One region of the Flavobacterium gelatinilyticum genome, then DNA from elsewhere that is predicted to be linked to it. Evidence: riboswitches for the same ligand, from Rfam matches in the RefSeq annotation. Region 1 holds a riboswitch; the other holds the start of a gene.
The links. Region 1 has a riboswitch for S-adenosylmethionine ahead of OZP11_RS12240 (homocysteine S-methyltransferase family protein). Riboswitches for the same ligand answer to the same signal wherever they lie in the genome.

Region 1 (3,413 bases):
CTTTCAGACCCGCTTCGATAATTTCCCATTTCGAACTGTCGATCATAATCGGCACTCTCGAAATATCTGGTTCTGCAGCGATCAAGTTTAGGAATTTAGTCATGGCAGTTACACCATCCAACATCCCTTCATCCATATTAATATCGATGATTTGCGCTCCTCCTTCTACCTGCTGTCTTGCAATATCAAGTGCCTCGTCATACTTCTCTTCCTTGATTAATCGAAGGAATTTTCGCGAACCCGTTACATTCGTACGCTCACCAACGTTTACAAAAACGCTTTCAGGCGTAATAATCAAAGGTTCTAATCCTGATAATACAAGGTCTCTTCTTTTTTCAGTCATTTTCTTTAAGGGCCTAAGATTCTTAGGTTCTAAGTTTTTTAATTCTTATTTCTTTCCTGCAAGGTTTTCAAAACCTTGTAGGTTTGTTTATCGTACGTCAAAATTATACCTACAAGGTTTTGAAAACCTTGCAGGAAACGTTATTCAAAAGTTGGCGCCACTCTAGGCTTATAATCTTTCGCAACTTCTGCCATTAATCGAATATGATCTGGAGTAGTTCCGCAGCAACCGCCAATGATATTGATTAAATTATCCTCTAAATATTCTTTGATGAATGCCTGAGTCTGCTCTGGTGTTTCATCGTATTGCCCGAAAGCGTTTGGCAATCCTGCATTTGGATGCGCCGAAACATTAAAGCTTGTATTATGCGCTAATGTTTTTAAATACGGTTTCAACAAATCGGCTCCTAAAGCACAATTAAATCCTACGCTTAATAATGGAATATGCGAAACTGAAATCAAAAACGCTTCAACCGTTTGTCCGGAAAGTGTTCTTCCTGAAGCATCCGTAATAGTTCCTGAAACCATGATTGGAATATCGATGTTACGCTCTTCTTTTACTTCTTCAATGGCAAAAAGTGCTGCTTTTGCGTTTAATGTGTCAAAAATCGTTTCTACTAAAAGTAAATCGCAGCCTCCGTCCATTAAAGCTTCTACCTGTTCTTTGTATGCAATTCGTAAATCGTCGAAAGTTACGGCTCTGTAACCTGGATCGTTTACGTCTGGTGACATACTTGCCGTACGGTTTGTTGGTCCGATTGAACCGGCTACAAATCGTGGTTTTTCTGGATTTTTTGCTGTAAATTCATCCGCTACTTCTCTCGCCAGTTTAGCCGATTCGTAGTTTAGTTCGTAAACCAAATCTTCCATGAAATAATCGGCCATACCAATTGTAGTTCCAGAGAATGTATTGGTTTCTACGATATCTGCACCTGCATCAAAATAGGCTGCATGCACGGCACGAATTGCTTGTGGCTGTGTTAGGGATAATAAATCGTTGTTTCCTTTTAACGGATGCGGGAAATCTTTGAAACGCTCGCCGCGAAAATCTTCTTCTGAGAAGTTGTAGCGTTGTAACATGGTTCCCATTGCTCCGTCAAGGATTAGGATATTTTTCTTTATTGCTTCTTGTATAGACATTTCTCTTTTGCCGCTAAGGCTCTAAGGCACAAAGCTTTTTTTAATTTATTATCTTGAAAGTTATACCTAACAGGTTTTGAAAACCTGTTAGGATAGGCATCGTTTCTTTTAATTCCAAAAAGGCACTATTGCTGGCTCATTAGCCCCGATTACTTCACCTTATTCCTATTTTCATAAGAGTTCAGTGAACTGCGTTTGAGCCGGTATCCTCGTATCCCGATAACTATCAGGAGGAGAGATATAGGCGAAAGTGGGAACTATTGACTGCAAAAATGCGCCAATGATTCGCTCCTTACCGAAATTGCTTTCAGTAAATTATTTGTATGTTGTCTGGAAAAGTTTTGAGAAATACGAGAATGTATTTGTGTTATCTATCTTAAATACCTGTGTTTATGGTAAAAAGTAGAATTTAGCACCTTCTTTATAGTAAAGGGTTGCTAAGGTTTCATCGGGTCTATCCCTCCGCCTTTCGTGATAACGAACAATAAATTTTAAGAACAGTGCAAAGTAAAGACATAAGCTGAACAATTGCAAGTGTTTTTTTAAGTTTCTGAGACTCTGAGGCACTAAGATTCTAAGTTATGAGTTTGTTAGTGTTTTGGCTTTTGTTTTGTCCCTCTAAAATTGATAATTTCAACAGTTTCAGATTCTTTTTTTAGTCTATAAACCAAATAATTATTTTTGTCTATAATTGCTTTGTGCAAAGATTCGTTTTTATGTGATTTTGGAAATTGTTCTGGATTCAGACTGATTTGATTTATTACCTGTTGAATTTTTTATTTTCCAAGTTTAAGATTTCTTTCTTAGTCCATTTTTCTTCAAGATAATCTACAACTTTATTAAAACCTTTTACAGCTTGCGACGTCCAAATAAATTTTAATGCCATTTTGAAAATCTTTTCATGACATCTTTGTGGTTTGTAAATTCACCTTTTTCAGCTTGGTGTAATCCAATTTGGATTTCTTCTTTTTCAGATTCTGATAAATCATCATACCAATCACTTTGATTTGCCTTTAAAACCAATTCGAGTTTTTCTAAAACACGCTCATCTTCTACCTTAACCAACTCTTGAATAAATTGATATTTTCTAGCTTCTAAATTCATGATAATCAAAATTTATAAATACAAAGATACGTTTTTAGGTTCTGAGATGCTGAGGTTCTAAGGGACTAAGCTAAAAAAAAAGCCCAAACTTTTAAAAGTTTGAGCTTTTAGTATATTTAAAAATCTTAGAACCTCAGTCTCTCAGAACCTCAGCACCTTCGATTAAACAATCGCTTTAACAACTGCTTTCGGCGCCTCTTTACGAGTTCCGTCGAAACCGTCTACTCCAGATACTGTTGTATATTTCAATACGTATTTTTTACCTGGATTGATAATTCCGTATGCAGCCTGACACATTAAAGTTGCTTCGTGGAAACCACAAAGGATTAATTTTAATTTTCCAGGGTATGTATTTACGTCTCCAATAGCGAAGATTCCAGGAATATTTGTTTGATAATCTAATGCATTGTTTACTTTAATGGCATTTTTCTCGATTTCTAATCCCCAGTCTCCAATTGGACCTAATTTTGGTGTTAATCCGAAAAGAGGGATAAAATAATCGCATTCGATTTTACGGTGTGCTCCGTTTTCTTCGATATCTAATGATTCTACGTGTTCAGCACCGTTGATTCCAACAACTTCTGCCGGAGTGATTAATTTGATTTTTCCAGCTGATTTTAATTCTTGTACTTTTTCTACAGAATCTAAAGCTCCTCTAAATTCATTTCTACGGTGAATTAAAGTTACTTCTGAAGCTACATTGGCCAAGAAAATTGACCAGTCTAATGCTGAATCTCCTCCTCCTGCAATAACAACTCTTTTGTCTCTGAATTTCTCAGGATTTTTGATGAAGTATTTTACTCCTTTATCTTCATAAAACTCGATAT
Region 2 (3,413 bases), 2.8 Mb from region 1:
AGACATTCGCCCAAAGGTTTTCAGTTTTATGTTTGGTGTGCCTCCAAATACTGTTCTGGAGCAATGCAGACAAAAGGGAATTGTAACAGTAGGAGCCGCGACGACTTTAGACGAAGCCCTGTTTCTGGACAGCAAAGGTGTCGATATGATTATCGCATCGGGTTTTGAAGCGGGCGGACACCGGCCTTCTTTTCTCGATAAATCGGAATCGTCTCTAACCGGAACTTTCGTATTAGTGCAGTTAATGCGTGAAAAAATTAAAACCCCAATTATCGCAGCAGGAGGCATAGCCGACGGAAGGGGAATTGCCGCTGCGCTGACATTAGGCGCAAGCGCCGCACAAGTAGGAACCGCTTTTTTAGCCTGCGATGAATCTGGTGCTTTGCCGGTTCACAAGGAAATGCTATTTTCTGATGCTTCAAAATACACCACTTTATCACGCGCTTTTACAGGAAGACTCGGCCGCGGATTAACTAGCCGTGTTGCTCAGGATATTACAGGAAAAGAATCCGGAATTTTGCCTTTTCCGCTGCAAACGACATTTATAGCCCCGCTGAGAAAAGCAGCGATCGAACAGCAAAAATGGGACATGATTTTATTTTGGGCAGGACAGATTTCACCCATTTTAAAACATACCAAAGCTTCGGTTTTAATGAATGCGCTGATAGAAGAAACGACGAATTATTTTGACGGATTGAAATAAATAATATGAAATTAAAAAAAAGCGTCAGAATAGAATCAGAAAAACATTCTGTTTTAAAAAACAGGTTCAGTGTAGATTTAGAAAAATATCTCAGGAAGAAACTGTATTTTTTGAAAAAGAAAAGCATCAGTTCAGACTATATTTTATTGATTCTTTCCTCTGAAAATAATCATTTTAAAGGGCAGTTAAGTAAATCAGAATATGAACTTCTTTTTGAAGTATTACAAAATCATACTTTTATCAAAAACAAAAATGCCGCGTATCCGGAATATTTTATTGTTATGGATAAGAAGAACTTTCAGGAAAACGAATCAATTCTTAGTTCATTATTCGGATTGTTTCAATTTTTAATGATTGCCGAATTAAAAAAGCAATTGACAAAAGAGGAGCTGATCAAAGAAATAAACAAATTCACGCTTTTGGATATTTTAAGTTTTAAAAGATGGTCAGCTTTTTCAAACGATATGCTTTTCTTCGATTCAAATCATGAAGCAGGACATATTACTTGTATGCCGATTCTCTGAAGCTTTTGGCAGAGATGTAAAAACTTCTTTCTGCAGCAAAACGTATGAATTTCTGTTGTAAAAGGAAGGGGTTTTAAAAATATTTCCAAAACATAATTGCTTTTAAATAAATACTTTGCGTTGTATTTGCGTGCTTTGTTGTAAATAAAAATCAAAAAAATATATTTAAACTTGACTAATTTTATAGAATTAATGTATATTTGCATTGCAGAAAAATTCTGTAATGATACTTATCCAGAAAGACTGAGGGAATGGGCCCGGTGAAGTCTTAGCAACCTGTTGCCGAATAAGGTGCTAAATCCTTCCGTTGTATGCGGACAGATAAGAAAAAAGATTGCTCGAATCTGGATTAGGTCATCAACGTTAAATTCTTAATGTATTACAATGAAAGCAGAATCAATTTTGTATGCCGGCTATGAACTCTTAAATTCAATTTTCGAAGAAAACAGTCTTGCCGTTTTCCGAATGTGAAGTTCGTAATACCTTTTAAATTTCTTTTAAATATCAGCTGCTGGTGGCTTTATAACATTGGCCTGAAATTCTTTTGTCTAATCTTAAAATAAAATACAATGAAAAAAATACTATTGGGTTTTGCCTTATTTGTTGGAGCTTTTCAAACTCAGGCGCAGGAAAATAATTTACAATTAAAAGGAACTGTTGTCGATACAATTGTACAGTACGTTTATCTGCAAAAGTTTCATAATAAAATGTTTACGACTATTGATTCGGTAAAAGTAAAAGACGGAAACTTTGCTTTTAAAACAAAAGTAAAAACGCCGGAATTATACGGATTAAGCGTAAATAAAGAAAGTTCGCCATTGTATATTTTCCTCGAAAAAGACCCAATTACGGTTAAGCTGAGTCCAAAGAAATATTACAGCACTTCGGTTGTAGAAGGTTCAGCTTCGCAGGATTTGTTTGAAACCTATAAGAAAACAAAAGATGCAGAAATCAGCAAATTCATTACAGAACATCCAAAATCTATTGTTTCGGCTTATGTATTGTACAGAAACTGGTCGTACAGGCTGTCTCCGGAACAGATTACACAGAATATTGCTTTGCTGGATAAAAGTCTTCAAAATGTTACTTACGTGAAAGAATTAAAAGAACTGGTTACCGTATTAGACGGATTGGCGGTAGGTAAAAAAGCCCCTGATTTTACAGCCAGCGATCCTGATGGAAAACCAGTTCGTTTTTATGAAAATTTAAAAGGCTATACTCTGGTTGATTTTTGGGCTTCGTGGTGCGGACCCTGCCGAAGAGAAAATCCAAACATTGTAGCGGCTTACAAGGAATTTCATGATAAAGGATTCAATATTGTAGCAGTTTCACTGGATAAAAAGAAAGAAAACTGGGTAAAGGGAATTAAGGATGATAACTTAACATGGACACATGTTTCTGATTTATTGTTCTGGAACAGTGCCGTTGCCAGATTATATGGTGTAAGAGCTATTCCGGGGAATTATTTAGTTGATTCAAAAGGAATAATCGTTGCGAAAAACCTGCAGGGAGAAGAATTGCAAGCGACATTAAAAACGCTTTTAGAAAATAAAATCTAAGATAGAAAATACAATTTAGTTAATTTAAAATGATAAAGGAAATGAATGCCATTGAACCAACAACAAAACCAACAGAGTCTGAATGTTACTTTTCTAAATTCAGGGAAAATACAGTAGGAACAGACCATACTTTCGAATCGGTTTACGGACAACAAAATCTGTTATATGCAGACTGGGTTGCCAGCGGAAGATTATACGCTCCGATTGAAGATATTATGCTCAATAAAATAGGTCCGATGATTGCCAATACCCATTCATTTTCCAGTCAGACAGGAAAGGCTTCGACTTACGCTTACCAGTATGCAAGAGAGATTATCAAAAAAGCGGTTAATGCAGATGAATCGGATGTTTTGGTTACGACCGGAACAGGAATGACGGCCGCTTTATCGAAATTACAGCGTATCATGGGGTTAAGAAAAACCTATGAAAATGAAAACGACAGACCGGTGGTTTTTATCACTCATATGGAACATCATTCCAATCAGGTTCCGTGGTACGAAACCAATGCCGATGTGGTGATTCTGCCTGCTGATGAAAACAATTTAGTCGATCCGAAAATCCTTTCTGAAGAAATAAAAAAATATGCCGGCAGAAGTCTGAAAATTGGTTCGTTTACGGCTTGTTCAA

Region 2: it holds a riboswitch for S-adenosylmethionine, as region 1 does, so the genes downstream of both, OZP11_RS24450 (TlpA disulfide reductase family protein) here and OZP11_RS12240 (homocysteine S-methyltransferase family protein) in region 1, are expected to answer to the same signal.

Annotation. Positions count from the first base shown of each region.
Region 1 is NZ_CP114287.1:2,896,278-2,899,690, forward strand. It holds gene metH (methionine synthase) at 1-343, opposite strand, end outside; gene OZP11_RS12240 (homocysteine S-methyltransferase family protein) at 484-1,482, opposite strand; SAM riboswitch class I at 1,847-1,963, opposite strand; gene OZP11_RS12245 (hypothetical protein) at 2,243-2,368, opposite strand; gene OZP11_RS12250 (hypothetical protein) at 2,359-2,586, opposite strand; gene OZP11_RS12255 (NAD(P)/FAD-dependent oxidoreductase) at 2,749-3,413, opposite strand, start outside.
Region 2 is NZ_CP114287.1:5,713,132-5,716,544, forward strand. It holds gene OZP11_RS24440 (NAD(P)H-dependent flavin oxidoreductase) at 1-703, shown strand, start outside; gene OZP11_RS24445 (hypothetical protein) at 709-1,227, shown strand; SAM riboswitch class I at 1,455-1,555, shown strand; gene OZP11_RS24450 (TlpA disulfide reductase family protein) at 1,797-2,786, shown strand; gene OZP11_RS24455 (aminotransferase class V-fold PLP-dependent enzyme) at 2,828-3,413, shown strand, end outside.